2 regions of the Propioniciclava soli genome follow, and region 1 is predicted to be linked to the other one. Evidence: predicted binding sites of a transcription regulator. Region 1 holds the regulator's gene; the other holds the start of a gene.
What was found. The regulator HrcA, encoded in region 1, represses chaperone genes, less so after heat shock. The targets are predictions, from matches to a motif close to TTGGCACTCGNNNNNNNCGAGTGCCAA.
Positions count from the first base shown of each region.

Region 2: a site for HrcA is predicted at 2,579-2,605, ahead of groL (chaperonin GroEL). Genes of this name have one in related genera too.

Region 1 is NZ_CP115965.1:2,226,530-2,237,540, forward strand. It holds gene PCC79_RS09950 (serine/threonine-protein kinase) at 1-36, opposite strand, end outside; gene PCC79_RS09955 (FHA domain-containing protein) at 33-1,646, opposite strand; gene PCC79_RS09960 (PP2C family protein-serine/threonine phosphatase) at 1,646-2,446, opposite strand; gene tgt (tRNA guanosine(34) transglycosylase Tgt) at 2,665-3,894, opposite strand; gene PCC79_RS09970 (16S rRNA (uracil(1498)-N(3))-methyltransferase) at 3,891-4,637, opposite strand; gene dnaJ (molecular chaperone DnaJ) at 4,686-5,864, opposite strand; gene hrcA (heat-inducible transcriptional repressor HrcA) at 5,883-6,899, opposite strand; gene PCC79_RS09985 (hypothetical protein) at 7,028-7,678, shown strand; gene PCC79_RS09990 (MBL fold metallo-hydrolase) at 7,683-8,534, shown strand; gene PCC79_RS09995 (inositol monophosphatase family protein) at 8,604-9,374, opposite strand; gene PCC79_RS10000 (DUF3097 domain-containing protein) at 9,374-10,237, opposite strand; gene PCC79_RS10005 (hypothetical protein) at 10,425-10,703, shown strand; gene hemW (radical SAM family heme chaperone HemW) at 10,711-11,011, opposite strand, start outside.
Region 2 is NZ_CP115965.1:624,609-635,619, forward strand. It holds gene PCC79_RS02765 (DUF808 domain-containing protein) at 1-343, opposite strand, end outside; gene manA (mannose-6-phosphate isomerase, class I) at 386-1,591, opposite strand; gene PCC79_RS02775 (DUF3263 domain-containing protein) at 1,759-2,049, shown strand; gene PCC79_RS02780 (hypothetical protein) at 2,027-2,494, opposite strand; gene groL (chaperonin GroEL) at 2,694-4,322, shown strand; gene PCC79_RS02790 (transposase) at 4,776-5,453, opposite strand; partial or broken gene PCC79_RS17375 (transposase) at 5,866-6,174, opposite strand; gene PCC79_RS02795 (copper homeostasis protein CutC) at 6,447-7,148, shown strand; gene PCC79_RS02800 (cation diffusion facilitator family transporter) at 7,151-8,113, opposite strand; gene PCC79_RS02805 (NUDIX hydrolase) at 8,193-8,756, opposite strand; gene PCC79_RS02810 (hypothetical protein) at 8,753-9,703, opposite strand; gene PCC79_RS02815 (cold shock domain-containing protein) at 9,765-10,151, shown strand; gene PCC79_RS02820 (DUF3027 domain-containing protein) at 10,155-10,928, shown strand.

The DNA of each region.
Region 1 (11,011 bases):
GCCGGGGATCTCGGGGGGCGGCAGGGTGGCGCTCACGGTTCCACCTCGAAGGTGAGGTCGAACACGCCCGCCAGGATCACCCGCGTCCCCGGCTCGATGGCCATCGCGTCGTGCGCCCGCAGCGTGACGGGCTCGGCACCGGGTAGCACGACCTCGGTGCCGTTCGTGCTGCCCAGGTCCGTGACCAGGACGTGCCAGTAGTCGAGCCGGATCGCGACGTGCTGGCCGGAGATGTCCCGCTCCGGGTCGGGGATCTTGACCAGGTTGGGCTGCTCGTCGCTCCACCCCTGCGGCAGACGCGGGTGCCGGCCGAGAATCGCGCCGCGGTCGAGTCGAACGGTGTCGCCGTTCGCCAGGCGCAGGACGCCGAGCGGCGGGCGGGGCACCTCGAACGGCTCCTGCGCCGCGAGCGCCTGCCCGCAGACGCGGCAGTTGCCGGCGTGAGCCGGGCTGAGGTGGCCTCGCGGACACCGCGCCGCGACGACGAGCGGGCCGGTCGCAGCGTGGTCCGGCAACTGGTCGCGGTCGACGGTGAGTTCCGGCGACGCCGCCGCCTCCGGTTCGACCGGCCCCGACCCCGAGGGTGGGGCGCCGACCGGCGCGGCGGGTGGGGCACCGACCGCCCGGTCGGGCGGCGCGGCGACCGGGGCGGCACCCATCTCCCACGGCAGGCCGGCGATGAAATCGGGCCGGCTCGGCACTCCCGAGGAACGGTTCGCGCTCTGCGGTGGGTCGGCGTCGGGGTCGTCCCCGACCGGAGTGGGAGTCGCGGGGGGGGGAGTCCCAGGGGCGGGAGTCGCGGGAGGGGGGAGCGGTGCCTGGTTCTCCGGCAGGTTGCCGGTGTGCGGGCTCGCCATGGTCTGCCCGGCGTGCTCGCCCCTGGCGGGCACACCCTTTACCGCACCGACGGACGCCGCCTCCCCCGGTTCGGTCCCGGGCACCTGGGTGGCGCCGAAGAGGTGGTCGAAGTCCGGAACCGGGCCGGAGGCGTCCTCGACCCCGGCCTCGTCCTGGCCTTCCGAGGCGTCCTCGACCTCCGACCCGTCCTCAACCTCCGGCCCGTCCTCAACCTCCGGCCCGTCCTCGCCGCCCGACGCCTCCTCGGCCCCCGATCCGTCCTCGACCCCTGATCCGTGCGGGGACTCGAGTCCGTCCTGGAGCTCGCTCGGGGAATCGGGGGCATCGGGCGCGTCCGCCGGTTCGACCGGCGGGGGCGCGGCGGGTAGGGAGGCGGCGGTGGCGACGGTGACGGACGCCGCCAGGACGACCCCACCGATCAACGGCAGGGTGGGGCCGTCGTGGTCCGCCACGGTGACGGTCGCGGAGTCGGCGCCGTCGAGAAAGCGGTTCTCCCACAACCCCACGGGGGTCACGACCCCCGCACCGGGGACGTCACCGCGGGCGCGGCCGCGCACGACGACGCGCACCCCGGCCGGCGTGGCCTCGGCGACGGCGAAGGTCGCGACGGTCCGCAGCCCGAGGCTGACGAGCACGTCGAGCACATCGTCGACGGTCGCCTCGGGGCGGGCGAGCGCGGCATGCACGGCTGGCACCAGCTCGTGGCCCGGGGCCAGCCCCAGCAGCGCCACGATGCGGCCGGCGCACACCGCCGTCGCGGTGCCCGGGACGTAGGTGAAGGACGCCATCAGCGCTCCTCCCCGTCCGACGCGCTGGTGGCCGGTCCGCGATCCCGCGGCTGGGTGTCGTCGTCGGCGGTGTCCCATTCCCCCTCGACGTTGACGACGATGGCGGTCACGTTGTCGCGTCCGCCATGCCGGACGGCCGCGTCGACGAGGGCGCGGGCCGCAGGCTCGGCGTCGGGGTGGGTGGCGAGGACGTCGGCGATCACCAGGTCGTCCAGCTCGGAGTTGAGCCCGTCGGAGCACACCAGGAAGCGTTCCCCGGGCGTCTGGGGCAGCAGCCACAGGTCGACCTGGGGCTCACCGGGCATGCCGAGGCTGCGCGTGATGACGTTGCGCGCCCGGTGGGTGCGGGCCTCCTCGGGCGTGATGACGCCCTCGAGCACGAGCTCTTCGGTCTCGGAGTGGTCGATGGTCGCGCGGGCGAGCTGCCCGGCGGCGGCGCGGTACACGCGGCTGTCGCCCACGTTGAAGATCGCCCAGTGCGGCTCGCCCGCCACCGTGACGACGGCGACGCCGGTCACGGTCGTGCCCAACCCGCGGGCGTCGTCGTGGCGGCGTCCGTGGGCCACGACCGCCCCGTTGGCGCGGGTGATTCCGGCCACGAGATCGGCCGGGCGCAGGTCGCCCTGCGCGTCCAGGGTGCGGAGCTCCTCGATGACCAAGCGGCTGGCGACATCGCCCGCGGCATGGCCCCCCATGCCGTCGGCGACGACCCACAACCGCTGCCCGGCGAACGCATTGTCCTCGTTCAGGCGTCGCACGCGCCCCACGTCGGTCGCGTGCGCACTCCGGATCGTGAGCATCGATCGTCCCTCTCCACCGCCCGGCGGCCCTGCCCTGGCCCGTCTTCGCCCCGAGGCTATCAACAGCCACCGACGAATTCGGCCTCCGCGCATGGGGAGGACTCCCCATGGGGCATTTGGACCCGAGGAAATGGCGCCATGGCGCCATTTCCTCGGGTCCAAATGCACCAACAGCGCTGCCGCCCCCAACAACTGCTGCCCGCGGCGTCGGGGATCCGCTAGCGGCGTCGGGCGAACCAGCGGCCCAGGAACTCCGTGCGGTAGGCGTCGAACTCGCCTCGGCCCAGCGCGTCCCGGATCGCGTCGACCAGGCGCACCGTGAACCGTTCGTTGTGGATCGTCGCCAGCGTCGAGGCGAGCATCTCCTTGGCCTTGAACAGGTGGTGCAGGTACGCCCGGGTGTAGTGGGCGCACGTGTAGCAGTCGCACCCCTCCTCGATCGGGCCGAACGCCCGCCTGCTCGCCGCCGTCAGGAGGTTGTACCGGCCGTCCGCGGTGTAGACCGCCGAGTTGCGCGCCACGCGGCTCGGGTTGACGCAGTCGAACGTGTCGGCCCCGTTTTCGATCGCGGTGAAGAAATCCTCCGGCTCGGAGATGCCCAGCAGGTGCCGGGGACGCTCGGGCCCCAGCTCGTCGGCGCACCAGCCGACGATCGTGCCCAGGTTCTCCTTCTCCAACGCGCCACCGATGCCGAAACCGTCGAACCCGCGCCCGTCCACCTCCAACTCGGCGAGACCGCGGGAGGCCCGGCGCCGCAGGTCTTCGTACTGCGCTCCCTGCACCACGCCGAACAGCGCCTGGTACGGCCGGTCGGCGCGGGCGTCGGTCAGCTCCCCGTGGGCCCGCAGGCAGCGCTCGGCCCAGCGGTGCGTCCGCTCCACCGAGCTCTCCTGATAGGCGCGGGTGTTCTTCAAGGTGGTGAGTTCGTCGAAGGCGAAGATGATGTCGGCCCCCAGCTCGTGCTGGACGCGCATGCTCACCTCGGGCGTGAAGCGGTGCCGGTCGCCGTTGAGGTGGGAGGTGAACGTCACCCCGTCCTCGTCAACCCGCGCCAGGCGCTCCTTGCCTGCGGCGATCACGTCGTCGTCGGCCACGCCGGCGGCGTCCATCGCGAGCACCTTGCGGAACCCCACGCCGAGGCTCATCACCTGGAAGCCACCCGAGTCGGTGAACGTCGGGCCGGGCCAGTTCATGAAGGCCCCCAGGCCGCCGGCGGCGTCCACGATGTCGGCGCCCGGCTGCAGGTAGAGGTGGTAGGCGTTCGCCAACACGGCCTGGGCCCCCAGCTCGGCGACCGACTCCGGCAGGACGGCCTTCACCGTCGCCTTGGTGCCCACCACGACGAAGGCCGGGGTGCGGATCGTGCCGTGGGGGGTGGTGATGACGCCGGTGCGGCCGCGCCCGTTGGGCAGCTCCGCTCCGCGGGTGAAGCCGAAGGCTGCGCTCACTTCGCCTTGCCCACGCGGCGCTGCAACGCCTGCAGCTGCGCGACGGCCACGACGCCGGCGCTGGAGGTGCGCAGCACGGCGTCGCTGATCAGCACCTGCCGCCCGCCCGCGGCCTCGAAGGTGGCGATCTCCGCGTCGGTCAGCCCACCCTCGGGCCCGACGATCACGAGCACGTCACCCTCCTCGGGCACCGCGACGCGCGGAAGCGGCGCGCTGGCACCCTCGTGCAGGATCAGCGTGAGGGCCACCTCGCGTGCCAGCTCGGCCAGCTCGCGGGTGGTCATGGGGGCGGCGATGATCGGGACGCGGAGGCGCCGGCTCTGCTTGGTGGCCTCGCGCGCCGTCGAACGCCACCGGCCGGCCTGGCGCTCCTCGCGGTCGGGCGACCACTTCACGACGGAGCGGGACGCCTGCCACGGGATGATGCGGTCGACGCCCACCTCGGTGAGCATCTCGACGGCCAGCTCGGCGCGGTCGCCCTTGGCCAGGGCCTGGGCGACGATGTAGCGCACCGTCGGTGCCTGGGCGGTGAGCACCTCGGCGACCTCCAGGGTGACGGACGCCTTGTCGGTCGCGGTCACGGGGCCGCGAATCGCGGTGCCCGCCCCGTCGGAGACGACGATCGTCTCCCCCACGCGGATGCGACGGACGGCCGCCGCGTGACGCCCCTCGTCGCCACCCAGGGTGAACGTGTCACCGACCCGGCAACGGGTGAGATCGGCGAGGAACAGCGCCTCGGTCATCGTCTCGGGTTCCTCTCGCGTCGGTGTCTGGGTTCGTTGGGTTCGACCTCAGCCGTCGAAGGCGTCCTTCAGGCGGCTGAAGAAGCCCTTGGGGCCGCGGTCCACCGTCGCCTCGGGCCGGTTCTCGTCGCGGGCCGTCGCCAGTTGGCGCAACAGCTCGCGCTGGTGCTCGTCCAGCGACGTCGGGGTCTGCACCAACAGGGTAACCCCGAGGTCGCCGCGGCCGGCGCCACGCAGGCGCGGCACGCCGCGGCCGTCCAGCACCAGCCGGGTGCCCGACTGGGTGCCGTGCGGCACCTCCAGCTTCACCCGCGCGTCGGCGGCATCGGCACCCTCTACCTCGGCGTCGATCGTGTCGATCCACACCTCGGTGCCCAGCGCCGCCGCCGTCATGGGCAGCTTCGCGACCATCTCGAGGTTGTCGCCGTCCCGACGGAACACCGGGTGCTGGCTCACCGCCAGCTCCACGTACAGGTCGCCGGCCGGTCCGCCGCCGGGCCCGACCTCACCCTGGGAGTCGAGGTGCACCCGGTTGCCGGTGCTCACCCCGGCGGGAATCTTCACGTTGATCGTCCGCGTGCTGCGGACGCGGCCCTCCCCGGAGCACTCGCCGCACGGGTTGGGGATGACCGTGCCGTAACCCCGGCACGTCGGGCACGGCTGCACCGTGCGGATGTCGCCGAGGAAGCTGTGCTGGACGCTCTGCACGTCGCCCTGCCCGTGGCAGGTGCTGCAGGTGACCGGCTCGCCGCCGTCCGCCGCACCGCGGCCGCTGCACGAGGGGCAGACCACCGCCGTCTCGACCCGGACCGGCTTGGTCACCCCGAACGCGGCCTCGGCCAACGACAGCGAGAGGCGGACGAGGGCGTCCTGGCCCTTGCGGACGCGGCTGCGCGGGCCGCGCTGACCCTGCGCGCCGAACATGGCGTCGAACAACCCGCCGACGTCGAAGCCGCCCGCGCCACCGGGGAAGCCGAAACCACCCATGCCGCCGGCCCCGCCCCCGCCGCCCGAGCGCAACGGGTCGCCGCCCAGGTCGTACATCTGGCGCTTGGAGGAGTCCGACAGCACGGCGTACGCCTCGCCGATCTGCTTGAACGTCTCCGCGCTCGCCGGGTCGTCGGCCACGTCCGGGTGGTACTTCATGGCGAGCTTGCGGTACGCCTTCTTGATCTGCTCGCTCGATGCGTCCCGGGGCACACCCAGGACCTCGTAGTAGTCGCTCAACGTCGTCCTTCTCGGGTATCAGCCTTCGGCCAGGAAGCGGCCCACGTACCGCGCGACGGCGCGCACGGACGCGATGGTGGACGGGTAGTCCATGCGGGTGGGGCCCACGATGCCGAGGGTCGCCCACACGTCGGAGTCCGCACCATACGCCGACGCCACCACGGACGTCGACTGCAGGGGTGCGTAGGGGTTCTCGTGACCGATGCGCACGGTCACGTCGTTCGGGGTGCTGGTCTCCCCCAGCAGGCGCAGCAGGACGACCTGCTCCTCCAGCGCCTCCAGCACCGGCTTCACGGTGGTCTCGAACTGGTCGCCGAACCGGGTCAGGTTGGGGACGCCGCCGACCACGACGCGCGTGCTCGCGTCGGCGCTCACCATCTCCAGCGCGGCGGCCGTGACGGTGGCCGCCAGTGGCCCGAGCGTCGGCGGTAGGGCGTCGGCGAAGGTCGCGAGGCGTTCTACGGCCTCCCGCGGGGACGCGCCCAGCAACAGCTCGACGAGTCGCGCCCGGACGAGCGCCAGGTCGGCGTCGTCCACGTCGCCCAGCAGGATCGGCCGCTGCTCGATGCTGCCCGTGCTGGTGACCACCATGGCCAGCCCGCGGTCGGGCCCGAGCCGCACGATCTCGACGTGGCGGATGGTCGAGGTCGTCAGCACCGGGTACTGCACGATCGCGACCTGCCGCGTCACCTGCGCCAGCAGCGCCACCGTGCGGCGCACCACGTCGTCCACGTCGAGCGCGCCCGAGAGGAACGTCGTGATGGCCCGCTTCTCCGCCAGCGTCAGCGGCTTGACCGCGGCCAGCCGGTCGACGAAGAGGCGATAGCCCTTGTCGGTGGGGATGCGGCCTGCCGAGGTGTGGGGCTGGGTGATGTAGCCCTCGTCCTCCAGCACGGCCATGTCGTTGCGGACGGTCGCCGGGCTCACGTTGAGGCTGTGGCGCTCGACGATGGCCTTCGAGCCCACGGGCTCCTGGGAGGAGACGTAGTCGGTGACGATGGCACGCAGGATCGCCAGCTTGCGGTCGTCCAGCATGTCGCCCCCTCTCGTGACCCCTCGCGGTGTCCGTGCCGCAGGCCCGCCCCGGGTCGGGGCTGGCACTCGCGCGCAGTGAGTGCCAAGCTTACGCCACCCTCGCGGTGGCGCCGGTTACGCTGGCCGCCGTGCCTGCGTCCACCCCGTCCCCCGCCGCGCTCCTGGGGGCCACGACCGCCGTCTTCGGCGCCCCCGTGGCCGCCGCCGCGTTCGGACGCCTCAGCTACGGCGACGCGTTCTGGTGGGTGTGGCTGGTCGCGGTCGTGACCGGCGGGTGGGCCCTCGTCACACTGACCGCCCGGCGCGCTGCCGGCGTCACCCGCATCTTCCTCGTGGCCCACCTGCTCATGTTCCTCGGCATCCCGGCCGTGCTGTACGGCTGGCTGCTGGGGCGGCAACTGCCCCCCGTGCAGGCGCCGGTCCTGCTCGTGGCACTCGGGGTCGCGTGGGTGGTGCTCCACGGCTGGGCCACGCGGCCCGACCGGCTCGGCCCGCCGGGTTTCGCCGGCACCCCGATGACCACGGGTGCCCTGGTCGCCCTCCATCTGCGGCCCTACCCGCGCGTCGTGGTCGTCTACGCGGCCGTCTTTCTCGCCCTCGCCGTCCCCGGCGTGGCGCACTTCGACGCCGCGGCCGCCGACCCGGACGCCGCGCGGCCCGCCACGCTGGCCCTGCTGGTGGGGTCGGGACTGCTCGAGCTCCTCCTCGCGTCCGTTCGGATCGGACGCGGCCGCCGGCTGTCCGGGCGGCCGGGGCCGGACGCCACCTCGGTAGGCTGAGCGGATGCTGTTCAGCCTGGGCCCCTTCATCCCGGTCGCCGACCGGGTGTTCGTCGCGGTCGCCGAACCCGAGGCCGTGAACATCGGCCTGGTGGTGGGCACCACGGGCGCCCTCGTGATCGACACGGGCAGCACCCCTGCCCAGGGTGCCGCGATCCTCGCCGCCGCGCGGGCCGTCGCCGGCGACGTCCCCGTCACCCACGTCGTGGTCACCCACGCCCACGTCGACCACCACGGGGGCCTGGGCGGTTTCGCGAGCGTGTCGTCCCATGCGCATCGCGGCCTGGCCAGCGCCATCGCTCGCACCGGTGAACAGCACGACCTACTGCGCGATCTCGGCCTCACCGCGGACGACCTCGTCGCACCCACCCACACGTTCTCCCTCGCCACCACCCTCGATCTGGGCGACGCCCACGCCGAGGTCGTCCACTTCGGGCGCGGGCACACCGACCACGACGCGGTCGTGATCGTGCCCGCCCGCAAGGTCGTGTTCGCCGGCGACCTGCTGGAGCAGTCGGCGTTTCCGTCCGTCGGGGAGGATTCCTTCCTGGCCGAGTGGCCCCGCACGCTGGACGGCACGCTCGGCACCCTGCGCCGCGACACCGTCATCGTGCCCGGGCACGGCAGCGTGATGGACCAGAGCGGGGCCTTCATCCAGCGCGCCGAGCTGGCGTGGCTGGAGTCCCAGGCCGGCACGCTGTGGGACGCCGGCACCGCCGCCGCGGACGCCTGGCCCACCACCGACGAGTGGCCGCTCACCCGCCAGGAGGCCGAGGCGGCCCTGACGGTTCGGTTCGCCCAGTACGCCGCGGCCGGACGCCCCCGCGCCCGCACGCTGCCCCTGCTGGGCCGCTGACGCGGAAGCCGCCCCTGGTGGGCCGCTGACGCGGAAGCCGCTCCTGCCGGGTCGCTCAGGTGCCGGCCGTCAGCGCGTCGCCGCGTGCTCCTGCAGGGCAGCGAGCACGTCGTCGCCAGCAGCGGCCAGGAGGTATCGGCCGTCCTGCCCGGGACGCCACGGCGGCTCGGCACCGGACGAGGCCGCCACACCGCCCAGCTCGGTGAGCATGAGCGTGCCGGGCAGGTGGTCCCACGCGTGCTGGCTGGTGTAGACCAGCGCGTCCACGTCCCCCTCCAGCAGGCGCGGGTAGTCCACCGCACAGGCGCCGCGTGTGCCCGTAAACTGCAGGTCGGGGTGGCCGTCGCCACGGAAGCGCTTGCGCGTCGCCACGCGCCACGGCCGGTCGGGGGGCGTCAGGGCGGGCAGGGCCACGCCGTTGCGCGTCACTCCGGCCCCCTTCTCCACGGCGTACATCTGTTGGTGCACGGGCTGCCAGATCCAGGCTCGCGTGGCCTCACCGTGGCGGGTCTCGGCGAGCATGACGCCGAAGTCGGCGTGCCCGTGGGCGAAGTTGCGCGTGCCGTCGACGGGGTCGATGACGAAGGCGTGCGCCGCGCCCGGGAGGCCCGCGGGGAGGTCGGCGTCGGCGAAGGTGGCCTCTTCGCCGATGATGACAGCGTCGGGGAAGGCCTCCGCCAGGGTGCGGGCGATCTCGACCTCGGCCTCGCGGTCGGCGATCGTCACGAGGTCGCCGGGGCGCTTCTGGTCGATCTCGTGCTCGGCGAGCGTCCGGAAGCGGGGCAGGATCACCCGTTCGGCGACGTCGACGAGCAGGTTCTCGATCGCGGTGGCGTCCATCAGGAGTCCTCATCGATGTGGTCGGCGGTGACGAAGTCGATGAGTTTCTCGACCTCGGTGAGCAGGCGCGGGTCCAGGTCTTGCCAACCCCGCACCTGGCGGAGGATCGCTTGCCACGCGGCCGCGATGTCGGCCTGGGTGGCGTGCGGCATCCCGAGCGCGTCGCAGATGCCGTGCTTCCACTCCATCGTGCGCGGGATGTCGGGCCAGCGCGCCAGGCCGACGCGCTCAGGCTTGACCGCCGCCCAGATGTCGACGTATTCGTGACCGGTGACGAACACGTGCTCACCGCTGACCTGCGCGACGATGCGAGATTCCTTGCTGCCGGGCACGAGATGGTCCACCAGAACGCCGAGGCGCCGGCCCTGCGCGGGGGCGAACTCGCGGACGATGGCGGTCAGGTCGTCGATGCCGCCGAGGTACTCCACGACGACGCCGACGTGGCGCAGGTCCGCGCCCCACACCTTCTCGATCAGCTCCGCGTCGTGGCGTCCCTCGACGTAGATGCGGCTGGGCAGCGCCACCTTCGCGCTGGCCGTGGGCCCGACGCGCGAGCCGGACGCCGTGTGCGTCCGCGCGTGTTCCTGGGCACGATCGCGCGCCGTCGGCGTCCGCACCGGCGGCGTCAGGTCAATGGGCTTCCCGTCCAGCCAGAAGTTGGGGCCGAACGGGAAGCTGCGGCGCTTGCCCTTGCGGTCCTCCAACACGACGACGCCGTTCTCCCAGGTCACCACCGCGCCGACGAAGCCGGAGGTGGGCTCCTCGAGCACCATGTTCCTCTCCACGGGGGTGCGCGCCGCCGTCGGACGGTTCACGCGCTGCCAGCCCTTGGCAAGCACGTCGGAGGAGTATCGGTTCACGATCCACCAGCCTACGGCGCGCCACCGACACTCCGGCCGGGGACCCACCGGGCGAGCCGCGATGCTCGGGCCACCGCAGGGGCGCGGTTCGCCAGCGCCCGTGCTGGAGTAGGGTGCGGCCCATGGGTTCTGGCCCTGATGACACCCCCGCGCTGGTCGCCCGGCGCTCGTCAACGAAAGGTGAATTCTGGTGCTCGCTGTCGAGTGGTGGTGGCTCACTGCCCTGATCTTCGGTCTGGACCTGCTGCTCGCCCTCGCCGAGGGCACGTCCGCTGCTGAGCGCCCCGGTTTCCGCGTGCTGCGGTGGGCGGGAAGGTTCGCGGCCGCCGCAGTGATCCTGGGGATCGGCCTGGTTCTCCAGCCCACCGGGCTGTGGTGGTTCGTCATGGTTGCCTTCGTCTTGGCGGAGGGAACGATCCACTGGTTCCTCCGCCGACGCCAACCGCTCGTGACCCCCGCGGCGGGCTGACCAGCCCTCAGTCCAGCAGCTCGCGCACGACCGCGTCGGCCAGCAACCGGCCGCGCGGGGTGAGCGTGAGGCGTCCGCTCTCGCTGGCGCGCAGCAAGCCGCGCGCTTGCAGCCCCGGCACCCGCCGGCGCTCGGACGCGGTGAGCACAGCGGCGTCCAGCCCGTCGGCGATGCGGATCTCCAACAGGACGCGCTCCTCACGCCGCTCCTCGGCGGTGAGCACCTCCCGGGCCGCGGCCGGGCTTTCGCCGGCGGCCAGCCGGCTCGCGTAGGTGGCCGGGTGCTTCACGTTCCACCACCGGACGCCG
Region 2 (11,011 bases), 1.6 Mb from region 1:
CCCACTGGCTGAGCGCGAGGGCGAGGGGGAGGATGAACAGCAGCTTGTTGCGCAGCGATCCGACGGCGATCTTCTGGATCATCGGCAGCTCGCGGGCGGGGTTGAAACCGGTCACGTAGCGCGGCGTCACGGCGGCGTCGTCGACCACCACTCCTGCGGCCTTGGCGCTGGCGCGGCCCGCTGCGGCGGCCACATCGTCCACGGACGCCGCGGCCAGGCGCGCCATCGCGGCGATGTCGTCCAGAAGGGCTGCCAGTCCGCCGGCCATCGGTGTCCCCGTTTCGTCCGTGCCCCCGCCGGGGCTCACTCCGCCGACGTCGTCGGCCCGCAGGTAGTCTGCCACGCCCGGCTCCGAGGGGCCGTGACCCACCCGGCGCCCGGGGCGTCAGCTCGCGGGACGCGCCGTGGCCAGACCGGGAGCGGAGAGGAACACCTGGGCGTCCCCGCGGAGCGTCACGTCGGCGTCCGCCGCGCCGAGGAAGGCCGCCTCGCCGCGGGCCAGGGTGAGGTCGCCGGCGGCGGAGGAGAGGTGGGCGTCCCCCCGCGTGACCAACGCGATGCGCGCGTGACCGTCGGCCGGGACGCGCAGCGAACGCCCGGAGGTCGCCTCGAGGCGCCACACGTCGAACTCGTCACAGTGCGTGGGGTAGTCGAAGACGCCGGGGGCGGTCTCGTCGCCGTGGAGCACCTCGGGGGTGCACCAGGCGAAGTCCACCACGCGCACGAGCTCGTCGACGGCGATGTGCTTGCTCGTGAGCCCGCCGCGCAAGACGTTGTCGGACGACGCCATGACCTCGATGCCCGTGCCGGCCAGGTGGGCGTGCATCACGCCGGCGGGCACGTACACCGCTTCGCCCGGTGCCAGGATCAGCCGGTTCATCAACAGGGCGGCGAGGATGCCGCGGTCGGTGCCGAAGACGGCCTCCAGCTCCACGGCGGTGCGGGCGAGATCACCCACGGGGCCCTCGTCGCGGGCGTGTTCGCGGGCGCAGGCCAGCACGTCGGTGACGATGCCCATGCGGTCACCCTCGATCGTGAGGACGTCGAGGAAGACCTCCTGCAGCGCCGCCTCGCCGCCGCGCGCGTTGAGCGGGCCGAGCAGCCGCAGGGTGTCGGCGCCGACGCCGAGCTGGTGGAACAGGTGCCAGGTGAGCAGCGGGCTGCGGAAGCCGAACAGGGTGTGGAACGGCTCCAGCGCCACGAGGATCTCCGGCTTGGGCCAGTCGTCGCGGTAGGTCCGGTGGGGGTCGTCCCGGGCGATGCCGGCGGCCTCCTCGGCGGCGAAGCCGCGCTCGGCCTCGTCGCGCGACGGGTGCGCCTGCAGCGAGAGGGCGTGGCGCGCCGAGAGGATCTTCATGAGGAACGGCAGCTGCGGTCCGAACGCGGCCTGCGAGGCCTCGCCGAGCGCGGACGGGTCGGCTGCCAGGGCGGCGTCCAACGTCGTGTCGCCCAGCCGCGCCGGAGCCGAGGGGTGGGCGCCGAGCCACAGCTCGGCCAGCGGCTGGCCGTCGGGCTCCTTCCCCAGGATGCCGGCGATGGCGTCGTAGGTGCCCCAGGGGTAGCGGATGAGCGTGCCCTCCAGGAACTGCATGCTGCCTCCGGCGTTGGATGGGGTGACGGACCCACCCATTGAACCTGCGGAGCCCCACGCGGGCAACCGCCCGCGCGGGTGACTCGGCGCCTTCGGTGAGGCGTCAACCGATCGATGGGGGAGAGCCAGTGAATGACAGCCGTGTGATTCGCCGGTACGCTGACGCCATGTCCGATGCCTTGCAGAGCAGCCCCACCGCTGGCGGCCTCACCAAGCTGGAGGCCGGCATCCTCGACTTCGAGGACGCCTGGTGGGCGGCCGACGGCACCAAGGACGCCGAGATCCACGCACGATTCGGGCTCACCCCGCCGCGCTACTACCAGATCCTCAACGCGCTGCTCGATCGAGAGGACGCGCTGGCCCACAAGCCCCTGCTGGTGCGCCGCCTGGCCCGCCTGCGGGCGTCCCGGCAGCAGAGCCGCTCGGCGCGGCACCTCACGGTGCGCGTCGGCGGCTGAACTTCCGGGCGCGGACGCGTCCCGTCGGCTGGCCCGTGACCGGGTGGACGTAGCCGCCGGCCACCAGGCCCGCATGGCGCTCCAGCGGGTTGCGCAGCGCCGGGTTGCCTGTCCGCAGCCACGACCATCCGGACGCCAGCGCGTAGGTCGGGAAGAACCAGACCCCGCCCACCGCGTACTGCCACGCGTGGCGTCCCTCGTGGCCCCACGTGCCGGGCACGCGCGCCTCCAGGGTCGCGATGTCGGACGCCGTGGCCACCACGTTGCCTACCGTGAAGGCCCCGGCCAGCGGGTACCGCAGCCGGTAGCCCTCGGCGACGATGATGCCCTCGGGCCCGCGACGCAGCCGGGCGCGGCCCGTGAGCGCCACCGCGAGCCCGAGCGGCGTGGTGAGGTTGAGCCAGTTCGCCGCGGCGCGGACGCGGTGGGTGGCGGTCATGGGCATGGGCCCATGGTGGGGGATGGGTCCGGATCGCTCAAGCAGCGGTCGGATCGTTTGCACTCGCCTGCATCGAGTGCTAAACATGGATTGGCACTCGACTGTGTTGAGTGCTACCCGTCCGGTGCGGTGAGACCTGCCGATCAGGTCGTCCGTCGCGGGCACCGATCCGGGCGAACCCAGACATCCGAAAGGATTGCCGACAGTGGCAAAGCTGATTGAATTCAACGTGGACGCGCGCCGCGGCCTCGAGCGGGGCATGAACACCCTCGCCGACGCGGTCAAGGTCACGCTCGGCCCCAAGGGCCGCAACGTCGTGCTTGAGAAGAAGTGGGGCGCCCCCACCATCACCAACGACGGCGTGTCGATCGCCAAGGAGATCGAGCTCGAGGATCCCTTCGAGAAGATCGGTGCCGAGCTCGTCAAGGAGGTCGCCAAGAAGACCGACGACGTCGCGGGCGACGGCACCACCACCGCCACGGTCATCGCCCAGGCGATGGTGCGTGAGGGTCTGCGCAACGTCACCGCCGGTGCCAACCCGATGAGCCTCAAGCGGGGCATCGAGAAGGCCGTCGCGGCGATTTCGGAGGAGCTCGCGCAGCAGAGCAAGCCGGTCGACACCAAGGACCAGATCGCGCAGACGGCGTCCATCAGCGCCGCCGACAGCAACGTGGGCGAGATCATCGCCGAGGCGATGGACAAGGTCGGCAAGGAGGGCGTGATCACGGTCGAGGAGTCCAACACCTTCGGCCTCGACCTCGAGCTGACCGAGGGCATGCGCTTCGACAAGGGCTACATCTCCCCGTACTTCGTCACCGACACCGAGCGCATGGAGGCCGTCCTCGACGACCCCTACATCCTCATCGTCAACAGCAAGGTCTCCTCGCTGAAGGACCTGCTGCCGGTGCTCGAGAAGGTCATGCAGGCGGGCAAGCCCCTGCTGGTCATCGCCGAGGACACCGACGGCGAGGCCCTCGCCGGCCTGATCGTGAACAAGATCCGGGGCACCTTCCGCTCCGTCGCCGTCAAGGCGCCGGGCTTCGGTGACCGCCGCAAGGCCATGCTGGGCGACATCGCGATCCTCACCGGCGGCCAGGTCATCTCCGAGGAGGTCGGCCTCAAGCTGGACGCCGTCACCCTCGAGCTGCTCGGCCGGGCGCGTTCCGTCCGCGTCACCAAGGACGAGACGACCATCGTTGACGGCGGGGGCGACTCCGACCAGATCGAGGGCCGCGTGGCCCAGATCCGTCGCGAGATCGAGAACTCCGACTCCGACTACGACCGCGAGAAGCTCCAGGAGCGCCTCGCCAAGCTGGCCGGCGGCGTGGCCGTCATCAAGGTCGGCGCGGCCACCGAGGTCGAGCTCAAGGAGCGCAAGCACCGCATCGAGGACGCCGTGCGCAACGCCAAGGCGGCCGTCGAGGAGGGCATCCTCGCCGGTGGCGGCGTCGCGCTGCTCCAGGCTGCTGCTGCGGCCAAGGGCAAGGTCGAGCTGACCGGTGACGAGGCCGTGGGTGCGCAGATCGTGTTCACCGCGTCCAGCGCTCCGCTGAAGCAGATCGCCGAGAACGCCGGCCTCGAGGGCGGCGTCGTGGCGGAGAAGGTCGCCGGTCTCGAGCCGGGCAAGGGCCTCAATGCCGCGTCCGGTGAGTACGTCGACATGCTCGAGGCGGGCATCCCCGACCCGACGAAGGTGACGCGCTCGGCGCTGCAGAACGCGGCGTCCATCGCGGCGCTGTTCCTCACCACCGAGGCCGTGATCGCCGACAAGCCGGAGAAGGCCCCGGCCATGCCGGCCGGTGGCGGCGACGAGATGGGCGGCATGGGCTTCTGAGCCCGAGGCACCGACAGCACCACACACCCCAGCCCGAGGGCGTCCCGCACACGCGGGGCGCCCTCGGTGCTGGGCGGGGCGCGTGCCCGGCAGCTGGTGGTGCGGGGAGGTGTTGGTGCGGGCGGCGGGCCCCCCGAAGTGGCTTTTGGACCCGAGGAAATGGCGCCATGGCGCCATTTCCTCGGGTCCAAACGCGCCCCGGTGAAGCGCTTGAGGCGCACGTGGCGCACCTTGAACCCTCGTGGCGCAGCTTGAACCCACGTGGCGCACGGGGACTCCACGTGGCGCAGCGCAGCTCACGTGGCGGCCCGCCGAGAGGCTGTCGCGTGGAGTTGGTTCTGTCGGTGGGTCGCGACTGTGGGTGGGGCGGTGCCGGGTCGATATCGATCTGTTGCGGCGCTGGGGGTGGTGCTTTGGAGCCGGCCGGGCCTGTGGCCAGCTGCTGGTGGTGATTTAGCAGGTGGCGGGTTGTGTGTGGAAGACCTTGAGGAGGTTCGCGGTCAGGGCGAACAAGGTGAGTTCGGTTTGTGCGGCGTGGTGGCCTCGTCGAACGAAGCGTGTGATGCCGCGATTGTGTTTCAGTTGCGCGAAGACGGGCTCGACCATGCCGGAGCGTTTCTTGTACAGCGCACGGCCGGTATCGGTTGCGATCCGTTGGTTCATTTCCATGAGCTGTTCGTTGCTGCTGCCCACACGGAGCCGTTTCCGGCGCCGGTAGGCCCGTGAAATGACGCCGTACACGGTGGTTCCCAAGAGGTCGGCGGCTTGTATCGCGGTGAGTTCATTTTTCTCGTAGCGGTTGAGGACGTCTTCGGCGTGTTGACCGTCCGCGGCCCGGGCGGCGAGTTTCTCGGCGGTGTTGTCCCGGCGCTTCCCGGCGGGAATGATTGGTGTGATGTGACTCAGGGCGGCATTGTCAGCGGAGTAGTAGCCGGCATCGGCCAGCACCACGGGAGTGGTGGGGGTGTGGCCGGTGGCTTGCTGGTAGCAGTCCAACGCCCGGCGGGTGACGGGGTCGAGCAGCCACACGTCGGTGGGTTCTTGGGCGGCGATCGCGGCCACGATGACCTGGCTGGCGGTCACCGCGACTTGGGCGTTGTAACACTGCCCATAGCCGGTCTTGGTGTGCATCACCCGACTGTCGGGATCGGTGATGTTCGCCCGGGACCGCGGCTTGCTCGACCGCGGGGCCGTGGGGGTGGTTACGGCGTCGGGGTCTGCCTGTGGCCCGGGGACGGCTCGGGTGAGCGCGGCTTGTTCGGCTTTCCAGGTCGGCCAAAGCCCGCCGGATCCGTTCCTGTCGTGACGCGCCGGGCCGGCGCAGGTCCGGATCGCCACCCGTCGTCGGGCCCTCGACAACCGGCTGTTGTGATTCCTCTGCGGCATCGACCAGTGCGGCTTCTTTGACCAACAACTCGGCCAGCCCTTGCGGGGTCCGTGATGCTGACAGGCTCGCGTTCGCGGCGATCTTGGTGCCATCGACAGCGAGGACGCTCATGTCGACCAGCCCGGCTCGGGCGCACACGCCCAACACCTGGCAGAACAGCCCGGTGAACGCTTGCGCGTGCCCGGCGCGCCACCGGCAGATCGTGGCGTGATCGGGAAACACCCCGCCAGCCACGATCCTGAACGCTACATCTTCTCGGCACCGTTTCTCGATCTTTCGGCTGGATAACTCTCCACACATGTACGCGTAACACAACAATGCGATCATCGTTGCGGGCGGATACGACGCGCCCCCAAGTCCATCAGTGCGCCGGTTCGTGAGGAACTCGGACAGGTCAAGTTCGCTCACAATGTCGAGGACGAAAAAAGCCAGATGGTCATCCGGCAGCCATTCGCGCATCGACATGGGCAGCAGCAAATCTTGGTCAAACGACACACCACGACGATATTTCACGGCCACACCATCAGGATATCAACAACACACCGCCACTACGCCCGCGACACGATAAAACGAATCCAACACGCCGAAAAGACCGATCAAGTCCACGCGACAGCCTCCCGAAGGCCCGCCACGTGAGCTCCACTGAGCCACGTGATCGCTCGCCGCGCCAGGTGTCGCCGGAGTGCGCCACGTGTGCCGCGCACCCCCGGGCCGTGCCACCTGACATCATGGGGCCCATGAGCGGGCTGCTGGAGGTGCGGATCCTGGGCGCCCACGACGCCGCCCCGGCCGAGGCGGGCGGGGCCGACCGGCTGGAGCTGGTGACCCTCGACGGCGAGGAGGCACTGTCGCCCGAGCCGCGCGAGATGGCCGCGGTGCGGTCGCGGACGACGCTGCCGGTGCGCCCCGTCCTCCGGCTGCGGGAGGGGTTCTCGACCGACGGCGGCGAGGCCGTCCGGCTGCGCGGGCTGATCTCCGCCTACCGGGACGCCGGCGCCGACGGCTTCGTGCTCGGCTTCGTCAACGGGCTCGGGGAGGTCGACGTCGAGGTGCTCGGCACCCTGCTCGAGGACACCCCGGGCCCCTGGACCTTCTCTCGCGCCGTCGACTCCTGCTTGTCCACCGACGACGCCTGGGACGTCCTGCGCCGCCTCCCCGGGCTCGACTCGGTGCGCACGGCGGGCTCGGCCCGCTCGCTGGAACACGGCTTGGACGACCTCGTCCGGCGCGCCTCGGCGGACGCCGCCGTGGCCGCCCTCGTCGTCGCCGACGGCGACCTCCACCCCGACCATGTGCCCTGGCTGGCGCGCGCGGGCGTCCGGCAGTTCCACGTGGACGACCAGGTGCGCCCCGGCGGTTCCCGCAAGGCGTGGGCCGACGAGGCGCTCGTCGGGTCTTGGCGTCGGCTCATCGACACCGAGGTCACCCACGCCCGCTGATCTCAGATGCTCGGGTGATCCGGATCGGTCGGCCCGGCTGCAGTCGGCAGGTCGGACGGCCCGGGTTCCAGGTGGACCACGGTGACCGTCTCGGGCAGGGCGCGGGCGACGGCCAGCTCGATCTCGTCGGCGAGGTCGTGGCTGCGCTGCACGGTCCAGTGACCGGGCACGACCGCGGTCACCTGCACGAAGCGCTGGCGTCCCGACTCGCGGGTGAGCAGCTCGGTGACGATGACGCGGGGGTCGTCGGCCATCGCCTCGTCGAGGCTGGTGCGGATGATCGCCACCTCCTCGGCGGGGAGGGCGGCGTCCAACAGCCCCACCGTGGAGCGACGCAGCAGGCGTGATCCGGTGAGCAGGATGTTGAGCCCGACGACGAGCGCGACGAGAGGATCCACCCAGTGCCAACCGGTCAGCAGCAGCAGCCCCATCCCCACGAGGACGCCGACCGACGTCCACACGTCGGTGAGCAGGTGGTGCCCGTCCGCCTCAAGGGTGAGGGAGCGATGGGCCTTGCCCTGGCGCACCAGCACGAGCCCCACCACGAGGTTCAGCACCGAGGCGCCCAGCGACAGCAGCAGGCCGATGCCGAGGGATTCCACCGGTTGGGGGTCGATGAAGCGGCCGATGGCGGTGGCGATGATGGCGGCCGCAGCGACGAAGATCAGCGCCCCCTCGACCAGAGCGCTCATGTATTCGGCCTTGCCGTGGCCGAAGTCGTGGTTGTGGTCGGCGGGTTTGTCCGAGAGCCGCAGCGCCCAGATGGCGACGGCCGCTGCGACCAGGTTCACCGTCGACTCCAGCGCATCGGACAGCAGGCCCACCGAGCCGGTCAGCAGCGCCGCCACGCCCTTGATGACCACGGTGGCGACCGCGGTGGCGAGCGACAGGTACAGGAACCGCAGCAGGAACGCCCCGCCCACCGGGGTCGCCGGGAGCGGTTGGGCGGACGCGGCGTGTGCCATGGGGAAGGTCCTTTCACTCGAGCCCGACAAGGGTACTCCGCCACTCCCGGCAGGATGGCCCGGACCAGGGGAGCCGGTTTCACACCGGGACGGTGGACTCCTCGACCTCGCCCATGTCCCACACCGGCATGTCGCCGACCCGGGTGGGGTCGGCCGCCCGTGCGATGAGCTCGGGAAGCACGGCGGGCCACACGGGGTCGGTCAGGTCGGCCAGCCCGGCCAGCGGCACCCAGGCGTGGCCGGCCAGGGTCAGTTGTTCGTCGGCGGTGTGCCCGGCCGTGTCGACCGTGAACCGGTCGGTGGTGAGGACGTAGAACGACTCGGTCTGCGCGCAGATCTGGTCGGAGTACCCGTGGACGGCCACGCGGCGCATCACCGGGCCGACGAGATCGTCGGCCCGCACGCCCAGGCCCGTCTCCTCGGCCAGCTCGCGGACGGCCGCGTCCCGCTCGGTCTCACCCGGGTCGAGCCCGCCCCCCGGCGTCGTCCACCAGCGCGAGCCGGGCAGCCCCGGGTCGGTGTCGGCGAACAGGAGCACCGCCTCGCCGTCGGTGACGACCACGCGGACACCTCGCCGCGTCCGACGCGGCCGGTCCTGGGGTGCGGTCGGGACGAACGTGCGGGTGCGGAAGGGCTCGCTCACCGCGGGTCTGGCCGCTCACCCCGGCGCAGGGCGTCGCCGACGGTCAACAGCGTGAACGCAACCATCACCCAGCACGCCAACCCGGCCCAGCCCAGGATCGCGTCGTACCAACGGAACGGGTCCCACGACCCGTAGGCCAGCAGGGTGCTGACGAGACCTGCGGCCAAGATCAGGAACACCCCGATGCTGAACGCCCGGGCGATGCGCTCCCGGCGGTGGTCGATGCGCTGAGCCAGCACCGACGCGACGACGTAGAGCGGCAGCGCCAGCACCGGCACCAGGCCGCCCACGACGAGGGAGATCAGGACGCCGGGGGTCACGGCCCGCGCCATGTCGGCCAGCGTCACCGGGCGCAGCGCCGGTGGGCCGGGTGGGGGCTCCCAGGGCGCCGGGGCGTGGGGCGGCAGCCACGTCGAGGACGGCCCGGGCAGGTGCTGGGTCGGCTGTGGCGCGGCGGCCGGGAAGGGCTGGTGCGGCGTCCGTACCGCCCCGGGGTGGGGACCCGTGGTGGACGCGTGTGCCGCACCCCACGCCGAGGGGGTCGGCGCGTGCGGCAGCCCCGGGGGCGGGCCGTCGACGGGTGCACCGGGTGGAAGGACACCGGGTGGAACAACACCGGGTGGAAGGGCACTGGGTGGGACGGCGCCGGGTGGAACACCATCGGGCGGGGCGGCATCGAACGACGTGGGGGGCGCCCAGGACGTCACGGGCGTGCTGGCCACGTCGAACGGCTCGCGGGGGTCGCGCTTGGGCGGCGCGGGCGGGGCGAGGGACGCCAGGGCGACGCCTGCGGCGTCCGCGGTGAAACCGGGCGTCGGGCGCAGGTCGGGCTCGCTGGGAGACGCGGGGGGGGGGGGCTCGGTGGGGAGCGGGGCGGCGTCCGGCGCGACGAACACCTCGGGCCGCGCCAGGGGGGCGTACTCGGGTCCGTCGGTCCAGCTGGCCATGGTTCCCATGCTAACCCGGTAGGCTTGGGGCGCCATCGAGACCGATCCAGGAGTTCTGACCATGCCGACAGGCCGCGTGCGTTACTTCGACGCCGAGAAGGGCTTTGGCTTCCTCTCCAGCGACAAGGGGGGCGACGACGTCTACGTCCGCACCACCGCGCTGCCCGAGGGAGTGACCACCCTCAAGCGCGGCCAGAAGGTGGAGTTCGGGGTCGTGGACGGCAAGCGGGGCCCGCAGGCGCTCTCGGTGCGTCTGCTGGACGCGCCCGCGTCCCTGTCGAAGGCCACGCGCAAGAAGCCGGAGGACATGGCCGTCATCGTGGAGGACCTGATCAAGATGCTCGACGGCATCGGCAACGGTTACCGCCACGGCCGCCACCCCGACGCCCGGCACGCCGAGAAGACCGCCCAGGTGCTGCGCGCCGTCGCCGCCGAGCTGGAGCTCTGAGCCATGCCGATACGTGCCCTGGAGCTGGACGCCGCCTGCGTCGAGGCCGTCGACCTGGCCCGCGAGGCCGCGATCGCCCAGGCGGGCGTCATCGCGGTGGGGGAGCACCTCGGCGTCCGCGCCGAGGATTCCCGCGTGGCCACCCACCTCTTCGCCTCCGAGCACCCCGGGTACACCGGGTGGCAGTGGGCCGTCACCGTGGTGCGCGCCGCCCGGGCGCGCGTGGTCACCGTGAGCGAGATCTGTCTCCTCCCCGGTGACGGCGCCCTGGTGGCCCCGGCGTGGGTGCCGTGGGCCGAGCGCGTCGAGGCGGGCGACGTCACGCCCGGCATCATGCGGCCGACCGCCGACGACGACCCGCGCCTGGAGGCCGGCTTCACCGGCGGTGACGCGGCCCGCGAGGCCGATCCGGCCGAGTGGCAGCAGACCCGCGCGGTGGTGGCGGAGCTGGGACTCGGCCGCGAGCGGGTGATGAGCGGGTACGGCCGCGACGAGGCCGCCGACCGGTGGATCGACGGCGACGGCGGCCCGCACAACCCGATGACCAAGCAGGCCCCGGGGCCGTGCCAGACCTGCGCCTACTTCGTGCGGCTCTCCGGCAGCCTCGGCCGCCAGTTCGGGGCGTGCGCCAACGGGTTCTCGCCGTCCGACGCCCAGGTCGTGTCCGTCGATCACGGCTGCGGCGCCCACAGCGACGCCGTCGAGCCCGAGCGCGGAGTCGACCTCCCGCGTCCGGTGTGGGACACGGTGACGACCGAGGAGCTCCTCTTCGACTGACGCCCGCAGGCACATCCGGCGTCCCGCGTGCGCGGCGTACGGTGGGTGGACACGGGCGGGTGCGCGACCGTGGCGGCCCTACA